3 regions of the Shigella dysenteriae genome follow, and region 2 is predicted to be linked to each of the others. Evidence: predicted binding sites of a transcription regulator. Region 2 holds the regulator's gene; each other region holds the start of a gene.
What was found. The regulator CRP, encoded in region 2, controls carbon source genes, mostly activating them, when cyclic AMP is high. The targets are predictions, from matches to a motif close to ATGTGANNNNNNTCACAT.

Region 1 (10,374 bases), 610 kb from region 2:
GCTGCGGTTCATTACAGGCTTGCAGTGCCTGGCTGATTTGCGGCAGCACCTGGTTTGCCAGTTGCAACAGGATTTCTCCCTGCGGTGTAAAGCGTAGCGGCTGGCTCTTACGCACAAAGAGCCGGAAGCCAAGGCGTTGTTCCAGATCGCTAAACTGGTGAGACAGGGCGGATTGCGTCTGATGCAACGTCGCCGCAGCGGCTGCGAGCGAGCCGCAGTTCCGCAACGCTTGTAGCGTTTTCAGGTGTTTTACTTCGATCATGAAAGTCCTTCACTTCGGCATGAATAATTTGCGCTTGAGGAATATACAGTAACCGCCAATTATGGATGTGTAAACATCTGGACGGCTAAAATCCTTCGTCTTTTAAATTTATGGTGCGTTGGCTGCGTTTCTCCACCCCGGTCACTTACTTCAGTAAGCTCCCGGGGATGAATAAACTTGCCGCCTTCCCTAAATTCAAAATCCATAGGATTTACATATAATTAGAGGAAGAAAAATGACAATATTGAATCACACCCTCGGTTTCCCTCGCGTTGGCCTGCGTCGCGAGCTGAAAAAAGCGCAAGAGAGTTATTGGGCGGGGAACTCCACGCGTGAAGAACTGCTGGCGGTAGGGCGTGAATTGCGTGCTCGTCACTGGGATCAACAAAAGCAAGCGGGTATCGACCTGCTGCCGGTGGGCGATTTTGCCTGGTACGATCATGTACTGACCACCAGTCTGCTGCTGGGTAACGTTCCGGCGCGTCATCAGAACAAAGATGGTTCGGTAGATATCGACACCCTGTTCCGTATTGGTCGTGGACGTGCGCCGACTGGCGAACCTGCGGCGGCGGCGGAAATGACCAAATGGTTTAACACCAACTATCACTACATGGTGCCGGAGTTCGTTAAAGGCCAACAGTTCAAACTGACCTGGACGCAGCTGCTGGAGGAAGTGGACGAGGCGCTGGCGCTGGGCCACAAGGTCAAGCCTGTGCTGCTGGGGCCGATTACTTACCTGTGGCTGGGGAAAGTGAAAGGTGAACAGTTTGACCGCCTGAGCCTGCTGAACGACATTCTGCCGGTTTATCAGCAAGTGCTGGCAGAACTGGCAAAACGCGGCATTGAGTGGGTACAGATCGACGAACCGGCGCTGGTACTGGAACTACCTCAGGCGTGGCTGGACGCATACAAACCCGCTTACGAGGCACTTCAGGGCCAGGTGAATCTGCTGCTGACCACCTATTTTGAAGGCGTAACGCCAAACCTCGACACGATTACGGCGCTGCCTGTTCAGGGTCTGCATGTGGACCTTGTACATGGTAAAGATGACGTTGCTGAACTGCACAAGCGCCTGCCTTCAGACTGGCTACTGTCTGCTGGTCTGATCAATGGTCGTAACGTCTGGCGCGCCGATCTTACCGAGAAATATGCGCAAATTAAGGACATTGTCGGCAAACGCGATTTGTGGGTAGCTTCTTCCTGCTCATTGCTGCACAGCCCCATCGACCTGAGCGTGGAAACGCGTCTTGATGCAGAAGTGAAAAGCTGGTTTGCCTTCGCCCTGCAAAAATGCCATGAACTCACACTGCTGCGCGATGCGCTAAACAGCGGTGATACGACCGCTCTGGCAGAGTGGAGCGCTCCGATTCAGGCGCGCCGTCACTCAACCCGCGTACATAATCCGGCGGTAGAAAAGCGTCTGGCGGCGATCACTGCTCAGGACAGCCAGCGTGCGAACGTTTATGAAGTGCGTGCTGAAGCCCAGCGTGCGCGTTTTAAACTGCCAGCGTGGCCGACCACCACTATTGGTTCCTTCCCGCAAACCACGGAAATTCGTACCCTGCGTCTGGATTTCAAAAAGGGCAATCTCGACGCCAACAACTACCGTACGGGTATTGCGGAACATATCAGGCAGGCCATTGTTGAGCAGGAACGTTTAGGTCTGGATGTGCTGGTACATGGCGAGGCCGAGCGTAATGACATGGTGGAATACTTTGGCGAGCACCTGGATGGCTTTGTCTTTACGCAAAACGGTTGGGTACAGAGCTACGGTTCCCGCTGCGTGAAGCCGCCGATTGTCATTGGTGACGTTAGCCGCCCGGCACCGATTACCGTGGAGTGGGCGAAGTATGCGCAATCGCTGACCGACAAACCGGTGAAAGGGATGCTGACCGGCCCGGTGACGATTCTCTGCTGGTCGTTCCCGCGTGAAGATGTCAGCCGTGAAACCATCGCCAAACAAATTGCGCTGGCGCTGCGTGATGAAGTGGCGGACCTGGAAGCCGCAGGAATTGGCATCATCCAGATTGATGAACCGGCGCTGCGCGAAGGTTTACCGCTGCGTCGTAGCGACTGGGATGCATATCTCCAGTGGGGCGTGGAGGCCTTCCGTATCAACGCCGCCGTGGCGAAAGATGACACACAAATCCACACTCACATGTGTTATTGCGAGTTCAACGACATCATGGATTCGATTGCGGCGCTGGACGCAGACGTCATCACCATCGAAACCTCGCGTTCTGACATGGAGTTGCTGGAGTCGTTCGAAGAGTTTGATTATCCGAATGAAATCGGTCCAGGCGTCTATGACATTCACTCGCCAAACGTACCGAGCGTGGAATGGATTGAAGCCTTGCTGAAGAAAGCGGCAAAACGCATTCCGGCAGAGCGCCTGTGGGTCAACCCGGACTGTGGCCTGAAAACGCGCGGCTGGCCAGAAACCCGCGCAGCACTGGCGAATATGGTGCAGGCGGCGCAGAACTTGCGTCGGGGGTAAAATCCAAACCGGGTGGTAATACCACCCGGTCTTTTCTCATTACAGCGACGTCTTCCCTCCATACTGCTTAAACCATTCCAGCATACGCTGCCAGCCATCTTTCGCAGATTCGGCATGATAGCTCGGGCGATAATCAGCGTTGAATGCATGCCCGGCATCCGGGTACACGATAATCTCTGCTTTCGCATTAGCAGCCCGCAGCGCCTGGCGCATGGTTTCAACGCTCTCCTGCGGAATGCTGTTATCCTGACCACCATATAAGCCGAGAACCGGCGCGTTAAGATCGGTTGCGATATCAACAGGTTGTTTCGGTGAATTCAGCGACTTATCGCCCGCCAGTTTGCCGTACCACGCCACTGCGGCTTTTAGCTGTGGATTATGCGCGGCATACAGCCAGGTGATACGTCCACCCCAGCAGAATCCGGTGATCATTAAACGATGAACATCGCCGCCGTTGCGGGAAGCCCAACTGGCGACATGATCGAGATCGGCCAGCACCTGCGAGTCAGGCACTTTTGCTACCAGACCGCTAAGCAACGTGGGGATATCGGCAAAATCATTCGGATCGCCTTCGCGGAAGTAAAGTTCAGGTGCGATAGCCAGATACCCCTCCAGCGCCAGACGGCGACAAATGTCGCGGATATGTTCATGCACGCCAAAAATTTCCTGCACTACAATGACCACTGGCAGTGGGCCATCGCTTTGCTTTGGTCTGGCATGGTAAGCAGGCATGTTATCCCCTTGTGAAGGGATAGAGGTGAAGCCCGCCACAATCGCGTCGTCCGGGGTCTGAACGATGGTCGAAGCGAGAGGCGATGCAGCAGGTGCAAATCCAGATTGTTGTGTTGTTGCCATGGTATTCTCCGTACCCTTATAAAAATGTTGCGCAATGTTAACTATAGTCAGCATGCAACAAATCACATTGCCTGAATCGGCTCATCTTTTATGCAGTCCTGCAGAATGAAGAGTGATTTATGTGATTTGAATCACTTTTGGTGGGTAAATTTATGCAACGCATTTGCGTCATGGTGATGAGTATCACGAAAAAATGTTAAACCCTTCGGTAAAGTGTCTTTTTGCTTCTTCTGACTAAACCGATTCACAGAGGAGTTGTATATGTCCAAGTCTGATGTTTTTCATCTCGGCCTCACTAAAAACGATTTACAAGGGGCTACGCTTGCCATCGTCCCTGGCGACCCGGATCGTGTGGAAAAGATCGCCGCGCTGATGGATAAGCCGGTTAAGCTGGCATCTCACCGCGAATTCACTACCTGGCGTGCAGAGCTGGATGGTAAACCTGTTATCGTCTGCTCTACCGGTATCGGCGGCCCGTCTACCTCTATTGCTGTTGAAGAGCTGGCACAGCTGGGCATTCGCACCTTCCTGCGTATCGGTACAACGGGCGCTATTCAGCCGCATATTAATGTGGGTGATGTCCTGGTTACCACGGCGTCTGTCCGTCTGGATGGCGCGAGCCTGCACTTCGCACCGCTGGAATTCCCGGCTGTCGCTGATTTCGAATGTACGACTGCGCTGGTTGAAGCTGCGAAATCCATTGGCGCGACAACTCACGTTGGCGTGACAGCTTCTTCTGATACCTTCTACCCAGGTCAGGAACGTTACGATACTTACTCTGGTCGCGTAGTTCGTCACTTTAAAGGTTCTATGGAAGAGTGGCAGGCGATGGGCGTAATGAACTATGAAATGGAATCTGCAACCCTGCTGACCATGTGTGCAAGTCAGGGCCTGCGTGCCGGTATGGTAGCGGGTGTTATCGTTAACCGCACCCAGCAAGAGATCCCGAATGCTGAGACGATGAAACAAACCGAAAGCCATGCGGTGAAAATCGTGGTGGAAGCGGCGCGTCGTCTGCTGTAATTCTCTTCTCCTGTCTGAAGGCCGACGCGTTCGGCCTTTTGTATTTTTGCGTAGCGCCTCGCAGGAAATGCCTTTCCAACTGGACGTTTGTACAGCACAATTCTATTTTGTGCGGGTAAGTTGTTGCGTCAGGAGGCGTTGTGGATTTCTCAATCATGGTTTACGCAGTTATTGCGTTGGTGGGTGTGGCAATTGGCTGGCTGTTTGCCAGTTATCAACATGCGCAGCAAAAAGCCGAGCAATTAGCTGAACGTGAAGAGATGGTCGCGGAGTTAAGCGCGGCAAAACAACAAATTACCCAAAGCGAGCACTGGCGCGCCGAGTGCGAGTTACTCAATAACGAAGTGCGCAGCCTGCAAAGTATTAACACCTCTCTGGAGGCCGATCTGCGTGAAGTAACCACGCGGATGGAAGCCGCACAGCAACATGCTGACGATAAAATTCGCCAGATGATTAACAGCGAGCAGCGCCTCAGTGAGCAGTTTGAAAACCTCGCCAACCGTATTTTTGAGCACAGCAATCGCCGGGTTGATGAGCAAAACCGTCAGAGCCTGAACAGCCTGTTGTCGCCGCTACGTGAACAACTGGACGGTTTCCGCCGTCAGGTTCAGGACAGCTTTGGTAAAGAAGCACAAGAACGCCATACCCTGACCCACGAAATTCGCAATCTCCAGCAGCTCAACGCGCAAATGGCCCAGGAAGCGATCAACCTGACGCGCGCGCTGAAAGGCGACAATAAAACCCAGGGCAACTGGGGCGAGGTAGTATTGACGCGGGTGCTGGAGGCTTCCGGTCTGCGTGAAGGGTATGAATATGAAACCCAGGTCAGCATCGAAAATGACGCCCGCTCGCGGATGCAGCCGGATGTCATCGTGCGGCTGCCGCAGGGAAAAGATGTGGTGATCGACGCCAAAATGACGCTGGTCGCCTATGAACGCTATTTTAACGCCGAAGACGACTACACCCGCGAAAGCGCGCTACAGGAACATATCGCGTCGGTGCGTAACCATATCCGTTTGCTGGGACGCAAAGATTATCAACAGCTGCCGGGGCTGCGAACTCTGGATTACGTGCTGATGTTTATTCCCGTTGAACCCGCTTTTTTACTGGCGCTTGACCGCCAGCCGGAGCTGATCACCGAAGCGTTGAAAAACAATATCATGCTGGTTAGCCCGACTACGCTGCTGGTGGCGCTGCGCACTATCGCCAACCTGTGGCGTTATGAGCATCAAAGCCGCAACGCCCAGCAAATCGCCGATCGTGCCAGCAAGCTGTACGACAAGATGCGTTTGTTCGTCGATGACATGTCAGCGATTGGTCAAAGTCTCGACAAAGCGCAGGATAACTACCGCCAGGCAATGAAAAAACTCTCTTCAGGTCGCGGAAATGTGCTGGCGCAGGCAGAAGCGTTTCGCGGTTTAGGAGTAGAAATTAAACGCGAGATTAATCCGGATTTGGCTGAACAGGCGGTGAGCCAGGATGAAGAGTATCGACTTCGGTCGGTTCCGGAGCAGCCGAATGATGAAGCTTATCAACGCGATGATGAATATAATCAGCAGTCGCGCTAGCCCATTGGGAGTAGTTAAGCCGGGTAGAAATCTAGGGCATCGACGCCCAATCTGTTACACTTCTGGAACAATTTTTTGATGAGCAGGCATTGAGATGGTGGATAAGTCACAAGAAACGACGCACTTTGGTTTTCAGACCGTCGCGAAGGAACAAAAAGCGGATATGGTCGCCCACGTTTTCCATTCCGTGGCATCAAAATACGATGTCATGAATGATTTGATGTCATTTGGTATTCATCGTTTGTGGAAGCGATTCACGATTGATTGCAGCGGCGTACGCCGTGGGCAGACCGTGCTGGATCTGGCTGGTGGCACCGGCGACCTGACAGCGAAATTCTCCCGCCTGGTCGGAGAAACTGGCAAAGTGGTCCTTGCTGATATCAATGAATCCATGCTCAAAATGGGCCGCGAGAAGCTGCGTAATATCGGTGTGATTGGCAACGTTGAGTATGTTCAGGCGAACGCTGAGGCGCTGCCGTTCCCGGATAACACCTTTGATTGCATCACCATTTCGTTTGGTCTGCGTAACGTCACCGACAAAGATAAAGCACTGCGTTCAATGTATCGCGTGCTGAAACCCGGCGGCCGCCTGCTGGTGCTTGAGTTCTCGAAGCCAATTATCGAGCCGCTGAGCAAAGCCTATGATGCATACTCCTTCCATGTGCTGCCGCGTATTGGCTCACTGGTCGCGAACGACGCCGACAGCTACCGTTATCTGGCAGAATCCATCCGTATGCATCCCGATCAGGATACCCTGAAAGCCATGATGCAGGATGCCGGATTCGAAAGTGTCGACTACTACAATCTGACGGCAGGGGTTGTGGCGCTGCATCGTGGTTATAAGTTCTGACAGGAGACCGGAAATGCCTTTTAAACCTTTAGTGACGGCAGGAATTGAAAGTCTGCTCAACACCTTCCTGTATCGCTCACCCGCGCTGAAAACGGCCCGCTCGCGTCTGTTGGGCAAAGTGCTGCGCGTGGAGGTAAAAGGCTTTTCGACGTCATTGATTCTGGTGTTCAGCGAACGCCAGGTTGATGTACTGGGCGAATGGGCAGGCGATGCTGACTGCACCGTTATCGCCTACGCCAGTGTGTTGCCGAAACTTCGCGATCGCCAGCAGCTTGCCGCCCTGATTCGCAGTGGTGAGCTGGAAGTGCAGGGCGATATTCAGGTGGTGCAAAACTTCGTTGCGCTGGCAGATCTGGCAGAGTTCGACCCTGCGGAACTGCTGGCCCCTTATACCGGTGATATCGCCGCTGAAGGAATCAGCAAAGCCATGCGCGGAGGCGCAAAGTTCCTGCATCACGGCATTAAGCGCCAGCAACGTTATGTGGCGGAAGCCATTACTGAAGAGTGGCGTATGGCACCCGGTCCGCTTGAAGTGGCCTGGTTTGCGGAAGAGACGGCTGCCGTCGAGCGTGCTGTTGATGCCCTGACCAAACGGCTGGAAAAACTGGAGGCTAAATGACGCCAGGTGAAGTACGGCGCCTATATTTCATCATTCGCACTTTTTTAAGCTACGGACTTGATGAACTGATCCCCAAAATGCGTATCACCCTGCCGCTACGGCTATGGCGATACTCATTATTCTGGATGCCAAATCGGCATAAAGACAAACCTTTAGGTGAGCGACTACGACTGGCCCTGCAAGAACTGGGGCCGGTATGGATCAAGTTCGGGCAAATGTTATCAACCCGCCGCGATCTTTTTCCGCCGCATATTGCCGATCAGCTGGCGTTATTGCAGGACAAAGTCGCTCCGTTTGATGGCAAGCTGGCGAAGCAGCAGATTGAAGCTGCAATGGGCGGCTTGCCGGTAGAAGCGTGGTTTGACGATTTTGAAATCAAGCCGCTGGCTTCTGCTTCTATCGCCCAGGTTCATACCGCGCGATTGAAATCGAATGGTAAAGAGGTGGTGATTAAAGTCATCCGCCCGGATATTTTGCCGGTCATTAAAGCAGACCTGAAACTTATCTACCGTCTGGCTCGCTGGGTGCCGCGTTTGCTGCCGGATGGTCGCCGTCTGCGCCCAACCGAAGTGGTGCGCGAGTACGAAAAGACATTGATTGATGAACTGAATTTGCTGCGGGAATCTGCCAACGCCATTCAGCTTCGGCGAAATTTTGAAGACAGCCCGATGCTCTACATCCCGGAGGTTTACCCTGACTATTGTAGTGAAGGGATGATGGTGATGGAGCGCATTTACGGCATTCCGGTGTCTGATGTTGCGGCGCTGGAGAAAAACGGCACTAACATGAAATTGCTGGCGGAACGCGGCGTGCAGGTGTTCTTCACTCAGGTCTTTCGCGACAGCTTTTTCCATGCCGATATGCACCCTGGCAACATCTTCGTAAGCTATGAACACCCGGAAAACCCGAAATATATCGGCATTGATTGCGGGATTGTTGGCTCGCTAAACAAAGAAGATAAACGCTATCTGGCAGAAAACTTTATCGCCTTCTTTAATCGCGACTATCGCAAAGTGGCAGAGCTACACGTCGATTCTGGCTGGGTGCCACCAGATACCAACGTTGAAGAGTTCGAATTTGCTATTCGTACGGTCTGTGAACCTATCTTTGAGAAACCGCTGGCCGAAATTTCGTTTGGACATGTACTGTTAAATCTGTTTAATACGGCGCGTCGCTTCAATATGGAAGTGCAGCCGCAACTGGTGTTACTCCAGAAAACCCTGCTCTACGTCGAAGGGGTAGGACGCCAGCTTTATCCGCAACTCGATTTATGGAAAACGGCGAAGCCTTTCCTGGAGTCGTGGATTAAAGATCAGGTCGGTATTCCTGCGCTGGTGAGAGCATTTAAAGAAAAAGCGCCGTTCTGGGTCGAAAAAATGCCAGAACTGCCTGAATTGGTTTACGACAGTTTGCGCCAGGGCAAGTATTTACAGCACAGTGTTGATAAGATTGCCCGCGAGCTTCAGTCAAATCATGTACGTCAGGGACAATCGCGTTATTTTCTCGGAATTGGCGCTACGTTAGTATTAAGTGGCACATTCTTGTTGGTCAGCCGACCTGAATGGGGGCTGATGCCCGGCTGGTTAATGGCAGGTGGTCTGATCGCCTGGTTTGTCGGTTGGCGCAAAACACGCTGATTTTTTCATCGCTCAAGGCGGGCCGTGTAACGTATAATGCGGCTTTGTTTAATCATCATCTACCACAGAGGAACATGTATGGGTGGTATCAGTATTTGGCAGTTATTGATTATTGCCGTCATCGTTGTACTGCTTTTTGGCACCAAAAAGCTCGGCTCCATCGGTTCCGATCTTGGTGCGTCGATCAAAGGCTTTAAAAAAGCAATGAGCGATGATGAACCAAAGCAGGATAAAACCAGTCAGGATGCTGATTTTACTGCGAAAACTATCGCCGATAAGCAGGCGGATACGAATCAGGAACAGGCTAAAACAGAAGACGCGAAGCGCCACGATAAAGAGCAGGTGTAATCCGTGTTTGATATCGGTTTTAGCGAACTGCTATTGGTGTTCATCATCGGCCTCGTCGTTCTGGGGCCGCAACGACTGCCTGTGGCGGTAAAAACGGTAGCGGGCTGGATTCGCGCGTTGCGTTCACTGGCGACAACGGTGCAGAACGAACTGACCCAGGAGTTAAAACTCCAGGAGTTTCAGGACAGTCTGAAAAAGGTTGAAAAGGCGAGCCTCACTAACCTGACGCCCGAACTGAAAGCGTCGATGGATGAACTACGCCAGGCCGCGGAGTCGATGAAGCGTTCCTACGTTGCAAACGATCCTGAAAAGGCGAGCGATGAAGCGCACACCATCCATAACCCGGTGGTGAAAGACAATGAAGCTGCGCATGAAGGCGTAACGCCTGCCGCTGCACAAACGCAGGCCAGTTCGCCGGAACAGAAGCCAGAAACCACGCCAGAGCCGGTGGTAAAACCTGCTGCGGACGCTGAACCGAAAACCGCTGCACCTTCCCCTTCGTCGAGTGATAAACCGTAAACATGTCTGTAGAAGATACTCAACCGCTTATCACGCATCTGATTGAGCTGCGTAAGCGTCTGCTGAACTGCATTATCGCGGTGATCGTGATATTCCTGTGTCTGGTCTATTTCGCCAATGACATCTATCACCTGGTATCCGCGCCATTGATCAAGCAGTTGCCGCAAGGTTCAACGATGATCGCCACCGACGTGGC
Region 2 (10,374 bases):
TGATTGCCATTCAATGATTTTTTATGCATATTTTGTGATTATAATTTCACATTTATTTATGCGTAACAGGGTGATCATGAGATGGCAATTGAACAAACAGCAATTACACGCGCGACTTTCGATGAAGTGATCCTGCCGATTTATGCTCCGGCAGAGTTCATTCCGGTAAAAGGTCAGGGCAGCCGAATCTGGGATCAGCAAGGCAAGGAGTATGTCGATTTCGCGGGTGGCATTGCAGTTACGGCGTTGGGCCATTGCCATCCTGCGCTGGTGAACGCGTTAAAAACCCAGGGCGAAACTCTGTGGCATATCAGTAACGTTTTCACCAATGAACCGGCGCTGCGTCTTGGGCGCAAACTGATTGAGGCGACGTTTGCCGAACGCGTGGTGTTTATGAACTCCGGCACGGAAGCTAACGAAACCGCCTTTAAACTGGCACGCCATTACGCCTGTGTGCGTCATAGTCCGTTCAAAACCAAAATTATTGCCTTCCATAACGCTTTTCATGGTCGCTCGCTGTTTACCGTCTCGGTGGGCGGGCAGCCAAAATATTCCGACGGCTTTGGGCCAAAACCGGCAGACATCATCCACGTTCCTTTTAACGATCTCCACGCAGTGAAAGCGGTGATGGATGATCACACCTGTGCGGTGGTGGTTGAGCCGATCCAGGGCGAGGGCGGTGTGACGGCAGCGACGCCAGAGTTTTTGCAGGGCTTGCGCGAGCTGTGCGATCAACATCAGGCATTATTGGTGTTTGATGAAGTACAGTGCGGGATGGGGCGGACCGGCGATTTGTTTGCTTACATGCACTACGGCGTGACGCCGGATATTCTGACCTCTGCGAAAGCGTTAGGCGGCGGCTTCCCGATTAGCGCCATGCTGACCACGGCAGAAATTGCTTCTGCATTTCATCCTGGTTCTCACGGTTCCACCTACGGCGGTAATCCTCTGTCCTGTGCAGTAGCGGGCGCGGCGTTTGATATCATCAATACCCCTGAAGTGCTGGAAGGCATTCAGGCGAAACGCCAGCGTTTTGTTGACCATCTGCAGAAGATCGATCAGCAGTACGATGTGTTTAGCGATATTCGCGGTATGGGGCTGTTGATTGGCGCGGAGCTTAAGCCACAGTTCAAAGGTCGGGCGCGTGATTTCCTGTATGCGGGCGCAGGGGCTGGCGTAATGGTGCTGAATGCCGGACCGGATGTGATGCGTTTTGCACCGTCGCTGGTGGTGGAAGATGCGGATATCGATGAAGGGATGCAACGTTTCGCCCACGCGGTGGCGAAGGTGGTTGGGGCGTAAATACGAAGCATCAGGCAAAAGATGTCGGATGCGGCGTGAATGCCTTATCCGATGGTTTAGCCTGCATTACGCCTTCGAATCCCGCAACTTGCGACTCAGCCAAATCCCGTGATGCGGTCGCTGACGCCATGCCATCGACGAAATGGTGTGCATGGTGTTCAGATGACCAATAACCCGCTGTAAATGCTGCTCCAGCGTACCTGCCGCGCCTTCGTGCGGCTGCATCTCCGGCGCATCCATGATATTGGCATCGCCAGAACTACCCGGTTCGTCATACTCCAGTCGCTGCTGACAACGCTGAATGGCGATTTCACAAGACTGTAAATACTCTTGTGCCAGTTCAGGTGGCAATGCCCGGTGTTCCCGCGCCAGCGTGGTCATGGCATTAATATGCTCAACAATAAACTGGCTGTGCGTTACCCACAGTTTCATATCTGCCAGATAATGGCTGTTGAACGCTGGTTCCTGCATCGCCTGATTCAATGAGTTATACAGAGTGTTATGTGCCTGATTTACCCGCATTCGCTGCCAGGCCAGTGGCGTAGGTTGCGGATCCTCGCTCAGAATCAAGCGAATCGCTTCCTGATAGGCTTCTAAAGCGTCATGGGCGTTTTTACGCAATAACCCGCTCTGCCACTGCGGCCACAGCCAGACGGTACCACCGAAAGCAATTAAACAACCAATAATGGTATCGATAAGACGCGGAAGGATGTACTGCTCACCGTTCAGCCACAACAGTTGCAGGGTATACACTGCGGTAATAGTAAAACCGACCGTCGCCCAGCCGTAGTTTTTGCGCAATATCAGGTAGCTGGCAAGGGTGGTAATCAGCATCAAGGTCAGGGTGTAACCTTCGGGAATTTTAAAGTGCAGCGCCACGCCCGCAATGATTAACCCGACCACGGTTCCCACGGAGCGATTCACAATCCTCAGACGGGTTGCACCATAGCCATTTTGCGTCACCAGCAATACCGTCATCAGGATCCAGTACGACTTCGGCAGATGCAGCGCGGTGCCCATCAGGCTGGCAACGCTTAACATCACACTGAGTCGTCCGGCATTGCGTAGCGCCGGAGACTTTAGTGACAGATAACTTTTCAGCGCCGGAAGTAACGGCATTCGCCGCTGTTTATCGGCCAGTAAGTCACGGGCATAGAGCGGTTTTTGGGTGCGCAGCACGCGGGCGATGCGGCTGAAATGCCAGTAGCAGAATTGCCCAACCGGATTATCCGGATGCTGGCGGGCGATTTTTTCCAGTGCGCCAATTTGCTTTTCCATCGTAAAACGCGTTGGCAGGCGATGGTAAAGAATGTCATCAGCCAGCACGCGCAGGCGAGCGGCGACGGTTTGCGCATTCCAGCGGATAACTTCTTCCGCATGGCTACGCTCGACCAGCTTTTGCACCTCTTCCGGCTGATGCAAACTGACCGAAATATGTTCCTGTAAATCCAGCGCCTCCTGGAAAATACGCAGCATCCGCTTGTAATCAGTATTATTTTGCGCGGAAAGCATATGCATTTGCTGATAGCACTGGGTAATTAGATCGACCGCTTTTTGCTGGCGCACCAGCAGCGGCGGCAGCGCTTTTTCAGGGTCGGTGTGCTGGGTAAGCAGGCTGTATTTGGCTTCACAATAATCTGCCAGTTCACGGTACAGCAGACTTAGTGACTCGCGCAGCGGTTGTTCGCGCCAGATCCAGAACCAAAACCAGTTAAACAATCCGTACCAGAGAGTGCCCAACGCATAGATGAGCAACGGTTCCCAGACCGGCATGTATCCCGCCAGACTGAGGGTAAAAATGGCTGCCAGCAGCGATGCGGGAAGCAATTTTGCGTGCAATGGCCCCAACTCAGCAGTGACGCCAAGTACCAGCGTTAATCCGGTCAGCAAAAAGGGCAGGGGAACATCTTTTGCCAGTAGCAGCTGTGTCAGTAAGCTACAGGTGGCAAACAGCGACGCACCAATGATTAAGCGTTTGAAAAAACGTTTATGAGGCGTATCAAGGCCCGCAATATTGCAACAGGCAGGAACGAGAGAGAAGAGCAGACCGAATCGTAATTCGCCAAGCATTAACCCAACGGCCACGGGCAAACATAGCACCAGCGTTTGTCGAAGTGCATAGTTGATATCGGGGTGATAAATCAGTCTGCGCCACATCGGGGGAAACAAAATGGCGCGCTACCAGGTAACGCGCCACTCCGACGGGATTAACGAGTGCCGTATACGACGATGGTTTTACCGTGTGCGGAGATCAGGTTCTGATCTTCAAGCATCTTCAGAATGCGTCCCACGGTTTCACGAGAACAGCCGACAATCTGACCGATTTCCTGACGGGTAATTTTGATTTGCATACCGTCCGGGTGAGTCATAGCGTCTGGTTGTTTTGCCAGATTCAGCAGAGTCTGTGCAATGCGGCCCGTCACGTCGAGGAACGCCAGGTTGCCTACTTTCTCTGAAGTGACTTGCAGACGACGCGCCATCTGTGCAGACAGACGCATCAGAATGTCCGGGTTTACCTGAATCAATTGGCGAAATTTTTTGTACGAAATTTCAGCCACTTCACAGGCGGTTTTCGCACGTACCCATGCGCTACGTTCCTGGCCCTCTTCAAACAGGCCCAGTTCGCCAATAAAATCACCCTGATTCAGATAGGAGAGGATCATTTCTTTACCCTCTTCGTCTTTGATCAGCACTGCCACAGAGCCTTTAACGATGTAGTACAGCGTTTCCGCTTTTTCACCCTGGTGAATAAGCGTGCTCTTGGATGGGTACTTATGAATGTGGCAATGAGACAAGAACCATTCGAGAGTCGGGTCTGTTTGCGGTTTGCCAAGCACCATGCGCGGTTATCCTCTGTTATAAGCTTTCTCCAGAGCCAGATAACGCCGCTGTCTCTGGATTGCCGAAATATGCTTCCCGCTACCTGGGAAGGGGCTATCAACTGTACTGCACGGTAATGTGACGTCCTTTGCATACATGCAGTACATCAATGTATTACTGTAGCATCCTGACTGTTTTAGCATAGCTTTCGCTTTGTGTCTCCTGGTGTCTCGCTTCAGCATGACCCAGGTCGCCTTCCGTTGCGCGATTTGGTTAGTACGCGTACTCTGTCAGGAAAATTGACGCAGTGGAGTAGCAAAAATGCAAGCGCGAGTGAAGTGGGTCGAAGGGTTAACTTTTCTGGGCGAATCCGCCTCTGGTCATCAGATTTTAATGGACGGCAACTCAGGCGATAAAGCACCAAGTCCGATGGAAATGGTGTTGATGGCGGCGGGTGGTTGCAGTGCCATCGATGTGGTTTCGATCCTGCAAAAAGGGCGTCAGGATGTGGTCGATTGTGAAGTAAAATTGACCTCTGAACGCCGCGAAGAGGCACCACGCCTGTTTACGCACATTAATCTACATTTTATCGTCACCGGTCGCGACCTGAAAGACGCAGCGGTTGCGCGTGCGGTTGATCTCTCTGCCGAGAAATATTGTTCAGTGGCGTTGATGCTGGAAAAAGCGGTGAATATTACTCACTCGTATGAAGTGGTTGCCGCGTGATTTAACTATCCCGTTGTGAAGCCGGATAGTATTTTATCCGGCGTAATAGCAGAGTTACTCGATTTTCTTTCCTTCCATCAATCGTTGCACCAGCGGCAGCATAATTAATTCCATTGCCAGACCCATTTTGCCGCCGGGCACCACTAACGTATTGATGTGGGAAATGAATGAGCCTTGCAACATCGCCAGCAGCCAGGGGAAATCGATCCCTTCCAGATTACGAAAATGGATCACCACAAAGCTTTCATCCAGCGACGGGATACCTTTTGCCGCGAACGGGTTTGAAGTGTCGACGGTGGGAACGCGCTGGAAGTTAAGATGGGTGCGGGAAAACTGCGGTGTGATGTAGTTGATATAGTCTTCCATTGAACGCACTACTGAGTCCATCACTGCTTCTCGTGAGTGCCCGCGCTCGCTGGTGTCGCGGATCAGTTTTTGAATCCACTCAAGGTTAACGATAGGCACCACGCCGACCAGTAAGTCCACATGCTGCGCAACGTTATGCTGTGGCGTGACTACGCCGCCGTGTAAACCTTCATAAAACAGTACATCAGTGGGTTCTGGTAAAGGTTGCCAGGGGGTGAATGTTCCCGGTACCTGATTCCAGGGTACGGCTTCATCGTAGGTATGCAGATATTTGCGAGATTTCCCTTTGCCGCTCTGACCGTATTCAATGAAGGTTTGTTCCAGCAGGCCGAAGTCGTTCGCTTCGGGGCCGAAGTAGCTGATATGCCGCCCGGCGTCGCGCGCTTTGCGGATCGCCATGTCCATTTCCGGGCGGGTGTAACGGTGAAAACTGTCGCCTTCCACCTCGGCTGCATGCAGATTTAACTGGGCGAATATTTTACGAAACGCGAGGCTGGTGGTGGTGGTCCCCGCGCCGCTGGATCCTGTTACCGCAATGACCGGATGTTTGGCAGACATAGTAACTCCATGACTTAGCTATCATTATTATCTCGTCCGCCGACGGTTGCAGGTTATTCGCGAAACTGACTGCGCGGCATGATATTGACCGTTTCGTGCAGCTCTGACCATACCAGCACCGCTTCTCCGCACTGTAGCTGGCGTTTGACGTCGGCGACTTTCTGTTCAAGTGTACGCTCATGTTCACCATAATCGGTGCCTTCACGTAACACAAAGCTTTCAATTAAATTTTCCAGCGTTTCGGGGGAGAGGTCTTGCCACGGAATCAACATGATTTCGCCTCCAGATACGTTGTTAACCAGTCAGGAATGCGTGACTCCAGCCACATTTGCGGATGAAGTAATGTACCGCCAATAAAGCCAACATGACCGCCATGTTCAGTCAGTTGATACTCCACCTGCGGGGGGAGACTTTCCGGTTTCGGGATCACCTGATGATCCATAAACGGATCGTCTTTAGCGTGAATAATCAGCGTCGGTTTGGCGATCCGGTTCAGCATCGGCATGGCGCTACACTGACGATAATAGTCGATAGCGTCAGCGTAGCCGTGAATCCTGGCGGTGATGAGATCGTCAAATTCACGGATGCGACGTACCGATTTTAATTGCGCGAGATTTATCGGCAGCGTTCCGGGGTAGGCAGCCAGCTTGCGTGCGGCATTGGCTTTTAACAGGTTCAGCAAGTAACGCTGATAAACGCGGGAAAAGCCCTTTTCCATATGATAGCTACAGGCTTCCAGCATAAACGGCGCAGAGACAATCACCGCCGCATCAACCGGGAGATCATTGCCTTCCTTTGCCAGCAAACAGGCCAGCATATTACCGCCGAGCGAATAGCCGACGGCAGCCGTTGGCGCATGACCAAATTCGCGTTGCAGCCAGCGTAAAAACCAACTGGCGTCTTCGGTTTCGCCCGAATGGTAAATGCGGTGCATACGGTTTGGTTCACCGCTGCATCCGCGAAAATGCATCACCACGCCCAGCCAGCCGCGCTTTTGCGCCGCCTCAACCAGACCGTGGGCGTAAGGGCTATTGAGACTGCCTTCCAGCCCGTGAAATACCACTAAACGCGGTTTATGCCGTGCCTGTGCAGGGGCTTCACTCCACGCGAGATCGACAAAATCGCCGTCGGGCAACTCCAGCCGCTGCCAGTACGGGGTGAATTTCACCTTGCGACGAAACAGACGCGGCAGCATGGTTTGCAGATGACAATTGCTAAAGCCGCGCATAGGGGTGAATTCAGCACTGCTGCTGAATTCATTGGCATCGGTCGTCGTTATCTGCGCCATCAGTTGCTTTGGCCTTCCAGCAACATCTGCTCAAGCTGCTCCTGGGCTTCCAGCCATGCCATTTCGCACTCTTCCAGGCCGGATTTGGCGCTGGCTTGCTGTTGCAGGCAGGCGGTCAACTCCGCTTTACGGCTCTGGTCATACAGTTCGCTGTCGCCGAGTTTCTCTTCTGCCTGCGCCAGTTGCGCGTTCAGCTTCTCCATCTCTTTTTCCAGACGGGCAATCTCTTTACGCAGTGGCTGGGTTTGCGCACGCAACTCCGCTTCCCGACGCTTCTGATCTTTACGTGCCTGGGCGCTGTTCGCGTTCTCTTTTGGCGCGTCGTCGGTCTGGTTTTCCTGCTTTTGTACGTCGCTCAACCACTGTTGATAATCTTCCAGATCGCCGTCGAACGGCTCGACTTTACGATCGTGAACCAGGTAGAGGTCGTCAGTGGTGGAACGCAGCAAATGACGGTCGTGCGAAACGACAACCAGCGCGCCTTCAAACTCGATTAATGCTTCGGTGAGTGCCTGACGCATGTCGAGGTCAAGGTGGTTAGTCGGTTCGTCGAGCAGCAGCAGATTCGGCCGCTGCCAGACAATTAATGCCAGCACCAGGCGGGCTTTTTCCCCACCGGAGAAGCGGCGCGTTTCTTCGGTTACTTTATCGCCCTGGAAACCAAAGCCGCCGAGGTAGTCACGCAGTTTTTGCTCCAGTTCCTGCGGCGCTAAACGTGCCAGATGTTGAATAGGCGATTCGTCGGCGCGCAGGTATTCAAGTTGATGCTGGGCGAAGTAGCCGAGCTTGATCCCTTTTGCCAGGCCTATTTCACCACTGACTGGCGCAAGTTCACCGGCTAACAGTTTGATTAATGTCGATTTACCCGCGCCGTTGCGGCCTAACAGACCAATGCGCGAACCGGGGACCAGATTCAGTTTAATCGAGTCGAGAATAATGCGATCGCCATAGCCTGCGCTGACCTTTTCCATCTTCAGTAACGGATTTGGCAGGCTTTCCGGCGCGCGGAAGCTAAAGCGGAACGGGTTGTCGACGTGCGCGGGGGCAATCAGCTCCATACGCTCGAGCATCTTAATGCGGCTCTGGGCCTGCTTCGCTTTGGTGGCTTTGGCACGGAAACGGTCGATATAACTTTGCAGATGCGCTACGCGTTCCTGCTGGCTTTCGTACATCGCTTGTTGCTGCGCCAGACGGGTGGCGCGCTGTACTTCAAACGAACTGTAGTTGCCGGTGTACTCGAACATGCTTTGTTGTTCGATATGAATAATTTTATCGACGATCGGATCGAGGAAGTCGCGGTCGTGAGAGATCAGGATCAGCGTGCCCTGATAGCTCTTCAGCCATTTTTCCAGCCAGATAACGGCATCGAGATCGAGGTGGTTAGTCGGTTCGTCGAGCAGCAGCAAGTCTGAACGGCAAATCAGCGCCTGGGCAAGGTTAAGACGCATACGCCAGCCACCAGAGAAATCACTTACCGGGCGCTCCAGTTGTTCATTGCTGAAACCGAGGCCGTGCAGCAGGCTGGCGGCACGGGAGCGAATACTCCATGCGTTAATAGCATCCAGCTTGCCATGAATGGTCGCAATGGCGTGCCCGTCGTTACGTTCGTTGGCGTCGTGCAGCTGCGCTTCCAGTTGACGATATTCACGGTCGCCGTCAATGACATATTCCAGCGCCGCTTGCGGTAACGCCGGCGTTTCCTGATTCACCCACGCCAGTTGCCAGCTTCCCGGAAAGGTGTAGCTGCCGCCGTCGGCGCTGATTTCATTTTTCAGCAATGCCAGCAGGGTAGATTTACCACAGCCGTTTTTACCCACCAGGCCGACTTTCTGCCCGGGGTTGATGGTGGCGGTGGCATTATCCAGCAGGACGCGCACGCCGCGACGAATTTGTAACGAGGAGAAAACAATCATAAGGTGCCGTATGTTCAGACTATGTTAACTTATCATTATGATAATGTAATGTATGGGCGAGCTGCCGCACCGGGCGCAATGGTAGCCCAAAACAGCGACTATACACAAAAACCATACCGGGAGGGGGATGATGTCTCAGCCAGCGAAAGTTTTGCTGCTGTATGCCCATCCGGAATCTCAGGACTCGGTGGCAAACCGGGTACTGCTTAAACCGGCCACGCAGCTCAGCAATGTTACCGTGCACGACCTTTACGCGCACTATCCCGATTTTTTTATTGATATCCCCCGTGAGCAGGCATTACTGCGCGAGCACGAGGTGATTGTCTTTCAGCATCCTCTTTATACCTATAGCTGCCCGGCGCTACTGAAAGAGTGGCTGGACCGGGTATTAAGCCGTGGTTTTGCCAGCGGGCCGGGAGGAAACCAACTGGCGGGAAAGTACTGGCGTAGTGTGATTACCACCGGCGAGCCGGAAAGTGCTTACCGTTATGACGCGTTGAATCGCTACCCGATGAGCGATGTCCTGCGCCCCTTTGAACTGGCGGCGGGCATGTGCCGGATGCATTGGTTAAGTCCCATCATTATTTACTGGGCGAGACGGCAAAGCGCACAGGAGCTGGCGAGCCATGCCAGAGCCTACGGTGACTGGCTGGCAAATCCGCTGTCTCCAGGAGGCCGCTGATGGAAGGTTCCGATTTTTTACTTGCAGGAGTGCTGTTTCTCTTCGCGGCGGTGGCTGCGGTGCCGTTGGCATCGCGGCTGGGTATTGGCGCTGTGTTGGGATATTTGCTGGCAGGGATTGCAATTGGCCCGTGGGGGCTGGGGTTTATTAGCGACGTCGATGAGATCCTCCACTTTTCGGAACTCGGCGTGGTGTTCCTGATGTTTATCATCGGCCTTGAGTTGAATCCCTCCAAGCTTTGGCAACTGCGGCGTTCGATTTTTGGCGTAGGCGCGGCACAGGTGCTGTTAAGCGCAGCGTTGCTGGCGGGATTATTGATGCTGACGGATTTCGCCTGGCAGGCGGCGGTGGTCGGTGGCATTGGCCTTGCGATGTCTTCAACTGCAATGGCGTTGCAATTGATGCGTGAGAAAGGGATGAATCGCAGCGAATCCGGCCAGTTAGGTTTCTCGGTACTGCTGTTTCAGGATCTGGCGGTGATCCCGGCACTGGCGTTAGTGCCGTTGTTGGCGGGTTCGGCAGACGAACATTTCGACTGGATGAAGATCGGCATGAAGGTGCTGGCGTTTGTCGGCATGCTGATTGGCGGGCGCTATTTATTGCGTCCGGTATTCCGTTTTATTGCAGCTTCTGGCGTGCGGGAAGTGTTCACCGCCGCGACGCTGCTGCTGGTATTGGGTTCCGCATTGTTTATGGACGCGCTGGGGCTGTCGATGGCG
Region 3 (10,374 bases), 1.5 Mb from region 2:
GCATGGAAAAATGGCTGGCGAATCCTGAGCTGCTGGAAGCCGATGCAGATGCGGAATACGCGGCAGTGATCGACATCGATCTGGCGGATATTAAAGAGCCAATCCTGTGTGCTCCGAACGACCCGGATGACGCGCGTCCGCTGTCTGCGGTACAGGGTGAGAAGATCGACGAAGTGTTTATCGGTTCCTGCATGACCAACATCGGTCACTTCCGTGCTGCGGGTAAACTGCTGGATGCGCATAAAGGCCAGTTGCCGACCCGCCTGTGGGTGGCACCGCCAACCCGTATGGACGCCGCACAGTTGACTGAAGAAGGCTACTACAGCGTCTTCGGTAAGAGCGGGGCTCGTATCGAGATCCCTGGCTGTTCCCTGTGTATGGGTAACCAGGCGCGTGTAGCAGACGGTGCGACGGTGGTTTCCACCTCTACCCGTAACTTCCCGAACCGTCTGGGGACTGGCGCGAATGTCTTCCTGGCTTCTGCGGAACTGGCTGCTGTTGCGGCGCTGATTGGCAAACTACCGACGCCGGAAGAGTACCAGACCTACGTGGCGCAGGTGGATAAAACTGCCGTTGATACTTACCGTTACCTGAACTTCAACCAGCTTTCTCAGTACACTGAAAAAGCCGATGGTGTGATTTTCCAGACTGCAGTTTAAAAAGTCAGCGCACGCGCTGCGCATAAACGACATAATGCCCGGTGAATGAGATTCCCGGGCATTTTTTATTTCTAAACCATCGCCGTTCCGCTGTTTTTCTCCGGTAAGGCTGCGATAATTACATCAATGGCGCAATGCGATTTCGGTGCATTGCCGGGAGCAGAGGAACACACTATGGATTACGAATTTCTGCGCGATATTACCGGAGTGGTAAAGGTGCGTATGTCCATGGGGCATGAAGTGGTCGGGCACTGGTTTAATGAAGAGGTGAAAGAAAACCTGGCCTTGCTTGATGAAGTGGAACAAGCAGCGCACGCACTGAAAGGTAGCGAACGGTCCTGGCAACGGGCAGGGCATGAATACACCCTGTGGATGGACGGTGAAGAGGTGATGGTTCGCGCCAATCAACTGGAATTCGCTGGCGATGAAATGGAAGAGGGGATGAACTACTACGACGAAGAAAGCCTGTCGCTATGCGGCGTTGAGGATTTTCTGCAGGTCGTGGCGGCTTACCGCAATTTCGTGCAGCAGAAGTAAATAAATCTGGCGGAGCCTGGGAGCTCCGCCAGAGCCGTTAAACAGCTGGCATATTGCGCCCGTAATAAATCTCGCGCATTTCTTTCCACAGCGCAGCGGTAATTTCCTGGCGCTCGCTGTCGGTTAAATCTTCCGGTTTGGTGTGGAACATGTAGTGCTTAAGGTCGAACTCTTTAAGCAACATCTTGGTATGGAAGATATTTTCCTGATAGACGTTTACATCCACCATGTCATACAGCGCCTTCATATCGTCAGACATAAAGTTCTGAATCGAATTAATCTCATGGTCGATAAAGTGCTTCATACCGTTAATGTCGCGGGTAAAACCGCGCACGCGATAATCAATGGTTACGATATCGGACTCAAGCTGGTGGATCAGGTAATTCAGCGCCTTCAGCGGAGAAATCACGCCGCAGGTAGAGACTTCAATATCGGCGCGGAAGGTACATAAACCGCCTTCAGGATGACTTTCCGGGTAGGTATGTACGCAAATATGACTTTTATCGAGATGGGCAACGACCGTTTCTGGCAGTGGGCCGGGGTGTTCTGTTTTGTCGATAAGTTTCGGGTCAACCGGTTCTTCACTCACCAGAATAGTGACGCTGGCACCCTGTGGTTCGTAATCCTGGCGGGCGATGTTAAGAATATTAGCCCCGATAATGGAACAGGTTTCTGACAGGATTTCGGTCAGACGGTTGGCATTATAGAGTTCATCGATATAAGCAATATAACCGTCGCGCTCTTCGGCAGTTTTGGCGTAGCAGATATCGTAAATACAAAAACTCAGACTTTTGGTCAGATTATTAAAGCCATGCAGTTTCAGTTTTTTCAATTTCTTATCTTCTCCTTAGGACGGCTGTGAAGCCAGTGCGTCTTGCAGATACTGGGGTAAGGCAAAAGCTGCCGTATGGACTGCCGGATTGTAATAACGGCATTTCAGGCCAGAGGCGAGAAAACGCGCCTGAATAATTTCGGTTGAGAGATGGCGTAAGGCGTCGTTATCTGTCGCCCATGCAAAAGTCATGATACCGCCGTAATAGGTCGGGATCGCCGCCTGATAAAAGTCAACGTCGCTGAAGTAATGGCTGAGTTTACGATGGCTGTCGATGGCTTCTTCCTGCTGTAAAAAGCAGACGCCGTTTTGTGCGACGAAGATACCGCCAGGATTCAGGCAACGTTTGCAGCCTTCATAAAATGCCGAAGTGAAAAGGCTTTCGCCGGGACCGATAGGATCGGTGCAGTCGGAGATAATGACATCAAAGGTCTGGCTGGTTTGATTAACGAAATTGACGCCATCGTCGATCACCAGCTTAAAGCGCGGATCGTCGTAGCTACCGGCGTTATGGTTGGGTAGATACTGACGGCAGAACGATACGACACCCGCATCGATTTCCACCATCGTGATTGACTCAACGTTTTTATGTCGGGTTACTTCACGCAGCATGGCACCGTCGCCGCCGCCGATAATCAGCACATGTTTCGCGTGACCGTGGGCCAGTAGCGGAACATGGGTCATCATCTCATGATAGATAAACTCGTCGCGCTCGGTGGTTTGTACTACGCCATCCAGCGCCATTACGCGACCAAATGCAGCGTTCTCAAAAATGATCAGATCCTGGTGATCGGTCTTTTCATGATACAGAACGTTATCTACCGCAAAGTACTGCCCAAACTGGTCGTGTAGCGTTTCATGCCACTGTTTTTTTTCGGCCATGGGTTGATACCTCCTTTGTTAACACCCGTAAAAAAAGGGCGCAACATAATAGCTAACATTGACCGCGGATGCACGGTCAATATTTCTACAAAAAGGTATCAGGGATTATTTGACGTAGGCAAGCAGGCTTAAGGAATCGCGGGCCAGGGCTTTGCATTTTTTAGCGACGGGAATGCCAATGCCGCTGAGATCGCGGTAGCTGTCTTCACCGAGGGCTTTCATGTCGAAGGTGTCGTAGTTACTGAGATCCCACTGGTTTTGCTGGGCGAAAAAGACCAGTGCGCGACGAATTTGCCCGTTAGGTAAGTTCTGGTAACCACAATCGTTCTTCAGAAAGACAAAAACTGCCGTTAAATCGGCCATATCTTCGGCTTCAGACTCGCTGAGCGCGTAACTGTTTGCGCAAACGGCCATCAGGCTGCCGAATAACACTGTTCTGAAAAACGTCTTCATTGCTTCTACCAGGGGCTTAAAGAAGATAAACGTTAGCACACTGCGAGCGAGGCGACGACCATTATTGTCGATTAAATTGTGTCTGCGGCTTGACCTTCCCGTAAGGGGAAGGACTATGCTCAACGTTTGATTTTGTTTCGCCTGCTTAAAAATAAGGAAATAACTATGCAACGTCGTGATTTCTTGAAATATTCCGTCGCACTGGGTGTGGCTTCAGCCTTGCCACTGTGGAGCCGTGCAGTCTTTGCGGCGGAACGCCCAACGTTACCGATCCCTGATTTGCTCACGACCGATGCCCGTAATCGCATTCAGTTAACTATTGGCGCAGGTCAGTCTACCTTTGGCGAGAAAACTGCAACTACCTGGGGCTATAACGGCAATCTGCTGGGGCCGGCGGTGAAATTACAGCGCGGCAAAGCGGTAACGGTTGATATCTATAACCAACTGACGGAAGAGACGACGTTGCACTGGCACGGGCTGGAAGTACCGGGTGAAGTCGACGGCGGCCCACAGGGAATTATTCCGCCAGGTGGCAAGCGCTCGGTGACGTTGAACGTTGATCAACCTGCCGCTACCTGCTGGTTCCATCCACATCAACATGGCAAGACCGGGCGACAGGTGGCGATGGGGCTGGCTGGTCTGGTGGTGATTGAAGATGACGAGATCCTGAAATTAATGCTGCCAAAACAGTGGGGTATCGATGATGTTCCGGTGATCGTTCAGGATAAGAAATTTAGCGCCGACGGGCAGATTGATTATCAACTGGATGTGATGACCGCCGCCGTGGGCTGGTTTGGCGATACGTTGCTGACCAACGGTGCAATCTACCCGCAACACGCTGCCCCGCGTGGTTGGCTGCGCCTGCGTTTGCTCAATGGCTGTAATGCCCGCTCGCTCAATTTCGCCACCAGCGACAATCGCCCGCTTTATGTGATTGCCAGCGACGGTGGTCTGCTACCTGAACCGGTGAAGGTGAACGAGCTGCCGGTGCTGATGGGCGAGCGTTTTGAAGTGCTGGTGGAGGTTAACGACAACAAACCCTTTGACCTGGTGACGCTGCCGGTCAGCCAGATGGGGATGGCGATTGCACCGTTTGACAAGCCGCATCCGGTAATGCGGATTCAGCCGATTGCTATTAGTGCCTCCGGTGCTTTGCCAGACACATTAAGTAGCCTGCCTGCGTTACCTTCGCTGGAAGGGCTGACGGTACGCAAGCTGCAACTTTCTATGGACCCGATGCTCGATATGATGGGGATGCAGATGCTAATGGAGAAATATGGCGATCAGGCGATGGCCGGAATGGATCACAGCCAGATGATGGGCCATATGGGGCACGGCAATATGAATCATATGAACCACGGCGGGAAGTTCGATTTCCACCATGCCAATAAAATCAACGGTCAGGCGTTTGATATGAATAAGCCGATGTTTGCGGCGGCGAAAGGGCAGTACGAACGTTGGGTTATCTCTGGCGTGGGCGACATGATGCTGCATCCGTTCCATATTCACGGCACGCAGTTCCGTATCTTGTCAGAAAATGGCAAACCGCCAGCGGCTCATCGCGCGGGCTGGAAAGATACCGTTAAGGTAGAAGGCAATGTCAGTGAAGTGCTGGTGAAGTTTAATCACGACGCACCGAAAGAACATGCTTATATGGCGCACTGCCATCTGCTGGAGCATGAAGATACGGGGATGATGTTAGGGTTTACGGTATAAAAAGACCGTATTCGGGAATATGCCCGGATCTCTCCGGGCATTAAACTGATGACAAACGCAAATCTGCCTGATGCGCTACGCTTATCAGGCCTACGCCACCTGTGCAATCCATTGATTTTGCACAATTTTGTAGGCTGGATAAGGCGTTCACGCCGCATCCGGCATGAACAACGCGCACGTTGTCAGCAATCTGAGCAAGTCTTACTTCACATCATCCGGCAGGGCATAAGCCACAATATAGTCGCCCATCTTCGTACCAAATGAACCGTGACCGCCTGCGGAGATCACCACATACTGCTTACCATTCACTTCATAGGTCATTGGCGTCGCCTGACCACCCGCTGGTAAACGACCCTGCCACAGTTTTTCACCGTTGCTCATGTTGTAAGCGCGCAGGTAGTTATCTGCCGTAGCGGCGATAAACAGCACGTTACCCGCCGTGGAGATTGGCCCGCCCAGCATCGGCATACCCATATTGAACGGCACCGGTACAGGCATCGGGAACGGCATACTGTCCTGCGGCGTACCAATACGTTTCTTCCACACCACTTCATTAGTTTTCAGATCCAGCGCCGAGATATAACCCCATGCTGGCTGTTTACATGGCAGACCAAATGGTGAGAGGAACGGGTTGAGCGTGACACCATACGGTACACCGTACTGTGGCTGAATGCCGGATTCCGTACCCGTGCCTTTGGCATCTTTCGGCTGCTCCATCGGGTTACCCGGACCGCGTGGGATCAGTTTCGAAACAAACGGCAGTGCCATTGGGTTGGCAATTGCCACTTCACGATTTGGATCAACGGAAATCCCGCCCCATTCAAACATTCCCAGGTTACCCGGGAAGACCAGCGTGCCCTGTTCAGATGGCGGCGTGAAAATGCCTTCATAGCGCATCTGGTGGAACATCACGCGGCACACCAGTTGGTCAAACATGGTGGCTCCCCACATATCCGCACCGCTCAAATCTTTCGTCGGACGGAAGCTCAGTTCCGAGAATGGTTGAGTAGGGGTAACGTAATCGCCTTTGGCAGCACCTTGGGGAACCGGTTTTTCCGGTGCCGGAACCACCAGTTCGCCATTACGACGATCGAGCACAAAAATGTTGCCGGTTTTCGCCGGAGCGTAAATAACTGGCACTTTCTGACCATTAACGGTGATGTCCGCCAGCGTCGGCTGTGCCGGAAGATCCATATCCCACAGGTCGTGGTGAACGGTCTGGTAGCTCCACGCCAATTTCCCGGTTGTGGCATTCAGCGCCAGAATCGAGCTGGCATAACGTTCCTGTTCCGGTGTGCGGTTACCGCCCCAGATATCCGGCGTTGTCACGCCCATCGGCAGATACACCAGATCCAGCTTCGCGTCATAGGCCGCTGGTGCCCACGAGTTTGGCGAGTTAAAGGTAAAGGTGTGTTCGTCAGACGGGATTGCGTTCGGATCTTTCGCGCCCGGATCAAAAGCCCACAGCAGCTCCCCGGTGTTGACATCAAAACCACGGATCACGCCAGACGTTTCGCGGGTTGAGAAGTTATCGGTAACTGAACCTGCCATCACGATGGTTTTATCGGTGATAATCGGTGGCGAAGTCGGTTCATACAGACCCGGTTTGGTGTCTGGCATATTGCTTTGCAGATTGAGCACGCCTTTATTGGCGAAGGTTTCGCACAGTTTGCCGTTTTCAGCGTTAATCGCAATCAGTCGACCATCATTGACCGGAAGAATGATACGACGCGGGCAATCCGCCATCACTTCCGGCGAAGCCGTTTCTGCTTTGGCTTCATGATAAGAGACGCCACGGCAGGTTACGTGCTGGAAAGACTCGTTAGTTTTCAGCTCAGGATCGTAATGCCATTTCTCTTTGCCGCTGGCGGCATCGAGCGCAAACAGGCGCTGGTGAGCGGTACACAGGTAAAGGGTGTCGCCCACTTTAATCGGCGTCACTTCATTGGTGATTTCGCCCGGATCGTTCGGCTGCTTCACATCGCCAGTACGGAACACCCAGGCTTCTTTCAGATTATGGACGTTATCGGCGTTAATTTGTTTCAGAGGTGAAAAGCGTTGACCTTCCTGATTGCGACCATAGGCAGGCCAGTCCTGATCGGCAACGGGTGAGATAGCTTCCGCAGGTGTGGCATCGGCGCTTAAGGTGCCGTTGATTTCCTGCGGATCGTTAAATCCGGCCCAGGTCAGGATACTACCGCTAATCAGCAGTGCCACCACCAGTGCGGCAACTGCGCCGCTGGCAGGAATGACCAGGCGACGCCAGACAAACGGCAGGATCAGCCAGATGCCGAAGAAGACCAGAATATCGCTGCGCGGAGTCAGCGCCCAGAAGTCGAAACCAACTTCCCAGACGCCCCAAATCATGGTGCCGAGTAGCAGGGCGGCGTATAGCCAAAGCGCGGCACGTTTACTGCGCCACAGCATCCAGGCGACGCCGAGCATCACAAGGCCAGCGATAGGGTAGTACCAGGAGCCGCCAATCGCGACCAGCCAGCCTCCGCCAATGAGTAGATACAGCCCGCAAAGCGCTGCAAAAAGGGCTGTTAGCGTGACGAGTAATCGTCGCGAGCCTGTATTGTTAATTGCCATAAAGAGACACCATTTCAATTCATTAATATTTTGGTAGCAATTAATTATAGGTTTTAACATGTGTGACCGTCATCACAATTCGAGCTTTATTAACAGATTCCGCGAATGAATAGTTTTACTGGTATACTGCGTGTCTTGCGCTTTGTTGCGGTGCCAAAACCTGCCCGTGCGAAGTGATTTGTTTTTAAATCATATGGTTAGAGATATGAAACATACTGTAGAAGTAATGATCCCCGAAGCGGAGATTAAAGCGCGTATCGCCGAACTGGGTCGTCAGATTACTGAGCGTTACAAAGACAGCGGCAGCGATATGGTGCTGGTGGGTCTGCTGCGTGGCTCATTTATGTTTATGGCGGACCTGTGCCGTGAAGTTCAGGTATCTCATGAAGTCGACTTTATGACCGCCTCCAGCTACGGTAGCGGCATGTCCACCACCCGTGATGTGAAAATCCTCAAAGATCTGGATGAAGATATCCGTGGCAAGGACGTGCTGATTGTTGAAGATATCATCGACTCGGGGAATACACTGTCGAAAGTGCGTGAGATCTTAAGCCTGCGCGAACCGAAGTCGTTGGCGATTTGTACGCTGCTGGATAAACCGTCCCGTCGTGAAGTGAACGTCCCGGTTGAATTTATCGGTTTCTCGATCCCGGATGAGTTTGTGGTGGGTTACGGCATTGATTACGCACAGCGTTATCGTCATCTGCCGTATATCGGCAAAGTGATTCTGCTGGACGAGTAAGTGTGAAGTTGCCGGATGTGTTGCATCCGGCATGGCATTTTTATTTGTGGTTGGCGTGTTTCAGCTTGAGGTTGGAAATCCCATGACGGTAACGTTGCTCAAGGGTTTCGCGGTTGGTCGCTGTGACATCCAGATCACGCAGCAAGCCGTCGTGAATACCGTAGGCCCAGCCGTGAATGGTAACTTTCTGCCCGCGTTTCCACGCTGATTGCATAATGGTGGAGTGGCCCAGGTTATACACCTGTTCCATGACGTTCAGTTCACACAAGGTATCCAGACGGCGCTCTTGCGGCATTTCGCCGAGCAATGAGCTATGTTTGAACCAGATATCACGGATATGCAGCAGCCAGTTGTTGATAAGCCCCAGTTCCGGGTTTTCAACTGCGGCTTGTACGCCGCCGCAACCGTAGTGGCCACAGATAATAATGTGTTCAACTTCGAGTACATCCACTGCATACTGAACCACGGAAAGGCAGTTCAGGTCGGTGTGAATGACCAGGTTAGCAACATTACGGTGAACAAAGAGTTCGCCCGGCTCAAGACCGGTTAAACGTTCTGCAGGAACGCGACTGTCGGAACATCCAATCCATAGAAAGCGCGGTTTTTGCGCTTGTGCCAGTTTCTCAAAAAACCCGGGATCCTCTTCCACCAGCATTTTTGACCATAGTGCATTGTTGCTGATGAGTGTATCTATGTCTTTCATGGAGGTTAACGACCTGTAACCAAATAATTACGTTTGGCTAATATAGGGCAACTCCGGGACGATTTAAACCACAGATAAAGTGTAAGAACGTAAGGTAAGTAAAAATTTATGACCATTGCACTGGAACTTCAACAGCTTAAAAAAACCTATCCAGGCGGCGTTCAGGCGCTTCGTGGAATAGATTTGCAGGTCGAAGCGGGTGATTTTTATGCGCTTCTCGGGCCGAACGGGGCCGGGAAATCGACCACTATCGGTATTATCAGCTCTCTGGTAAATAAAACCTCCGGGCGGGTCAGCGTATTTGGTTACGATCTCGAGAAAGATGTCGTGAACGCTAAACGTCAGTTGGGACTGGTGCCGCAGGAATTTAACTTCAACCCGTTTGAAACCGTGCAGCAAATTGTGGTGAATCAGGCAGGGTACTACGGTGTGGAGCGCAAAGAGGCGTACATCCGCAGCGAAAAATATCTTAAGCAGCTCGATTTATGGGGAAAACGCAACGAACGTGCGCGCATGTTATCTGGCGGGATGAAGCGCCGTTTAATGATTGCCCGTGCGTTAATGCATGAACCTAAACTACTGATTCTCGACGAGCCGACTGCAGGCGTGGATATTGAACTTCGCCGCTCAATGTGGGGCTTTTTGAAGGATTTAAACAACAAAGGCACCACCATCATTCTCACCACACACTACCTGGAAGAAGCAGAAATGCTGTGCCGCAATATCGGCATTATTCAACACGGTGAGCTGGTGGAAAATACCTCGATGAAGGCGCTGCTGGCGAAGCTGAAATCGGAAACCTTTATTCTCGATCTCGCACCGAAAAGTCCGTTACCGAAGCTCGATGGCTATCAGTATCGACTGGTCGATACCGCGACGCTGGAAGTTGAAGTGCTGCGTGAGCAGGGGATCAACAGCGTATTTACGCAGTTAAGTGAGCAGGGCATTCAGGTATTAAGTATGCGTAACAAAGCTAACCGTCTGGAAGAGCTGTTTGTTTCACTGGTTAATGAAAAACAAGGAGATCGCGCATGATGCATCTTTACTGGGTGGCGCTAAAAAGCATCTGGGCGAAAGAGATCCATCGCTTTATGCGTATCTGGGTGCAGACGCTGGTGCCGCCAGTCATCACCATGACCCTTTACTTTATTATTTTCGGTAACCTGATTGGTTCGCGTATTGGCGATATGCATGGCTTCAGCTACATGCAGTTCATCGTACCGGGGCTGATCATGATGTCGGTGATCACCAACGCCTA

Region 1: udp (uridine phosphorylase) is a predicted target of CRP. The motif match lies at 3,734-3,751, and genes of this name have one in related genera.
Region 3: hpt (hypoxanthine phosphoribosyltransferase) is a predicted target of CRP. The motif match lies at 7,732-7,749, and genes of this name have one in related genera.

What each region holds. Positions count from the first base shown of each region.
Region 1 covers NZ_CP055055.1:4,971,720-4,982,093, forward strand. Annotated here, with positions in the region: gene metR (HTH-type transcriptional regulator MetR) at 1-262, opposite strand, end outside; gene metE (5-methyltetrahydropteroyltriglutamate--homocysteine S-methyltransferase) at 498-2,759, shown strand; gene HUZ68_RS23730 (dienelactone hydrolase family protein) at 2,799-3,614, opposite strand; gene udp (uridine phosphorylase) at 3,876-4,637, shown strand; gene rmuC (DNA recombination protein RmuC) at 4,778-6,205, shown strand; gene ubiE (bifunctional demethylmenaquinone methyltransferase/2-methoxy-6-polyprenyl-1,4-benzoquinol methylase UbiE) at 6,300-7,055, shown strand; gene ubiJ (ubiquinone biosynthesis protein UbiJ) at 7,069-7,674, shown strand; gene ubiB (ubiquinone biosynthesis regulatory protein kinase UbiB) at 7,671-9,311, shown strand; gene tatA (Sec-independent protein translocase subunit TatA) at 9,390-9,659, shown strand; gene tatB (Sec-independent protein translocase protein TatB) at 9,663-10,178, shown strand; gene tatC (Sec-independent protein translocase subunit TatC) at 10,181-10,374, shown strand, end outside.
Region 2 covers NZ_CP055055.1:4,363,914-4,374,287, reverse strand. Annotated here, with positions in the region: gene argD (bifunctional acetylornithine/succinyldiaminopimelate transaminase) at 82-1,302, shown strand; gene HUZ68_RS20980 (YccS/YhfK family putative transporter) at 1,369-3,459, opposite strand; gene crp (cAMP-activated global transcriptional regulator CRP) at 3,510-4,142, opposite strand; gene HUZ68_RS20970 (OsmC family protein) at 4,444-4,848, shown strand; gene HUZ68_RS20965 (phosphoribulokinase) at 4,903-5,772, opposite strand; gene HUZ68_RS20960 (YheU family protein) at 5,826-6,044, opposite strand; gene HUZ68_RS20955 (hydrolase) at 6,038-7,060, opposite strand; gene HUZ68_RS20950 (ABC transporter ATP-binding protein) at 7,060-8,973, opposite strand; gene kefG (glutathione-regulated potassium-efflux system ancillary protein KefG) at 9,104-9,655, shown strand; gene kefB (glutathione-regulated potassium-efflux system protein KefB) at 9,655-10,374, shown strand, end outside.
Region 3 covers NZ_CP055055.1:739,710-750,083, forward strand. Annotated here, with positions in the region: gene acnB (bifunctional aconitate hydratase 2/2-methylisocitrate dehydratase) at 1-659, shown strand, start outside; gene yacL (protein YacL) at 834-1,196, shown strand; gene speD (adenosylmethionine decarboxylase) at 1,234-2,028, opposite strand; gene speE (polyamine aminopropyltransferase) at 2,044-2,910, opposite strand; gene HUZ68_RS03505 (YacC family pilotin-like protein) at 3,016-3,363, opposite strand; gene cueO (multicopper oxidase CueO) at 3,529-5,079, shown strand; gene gcd (quinoprotein glucose dehydrogenase) at 5,281-7,671, opposite strand; gene hpt (hypoxanthine phosphoribosyltransferase) at 7,877-8,413, shown strand; gene can (carbonate dehydratase) at 8,454-9,116, opposite strand; gene HUZ68_RS03530 (ABC transporter ATP-binding protein) at 9,225-10,151, shown strand; gene HUZ68_RS03535 (ABC transporter permease) at 10,148-10,374, shown strand, end outside.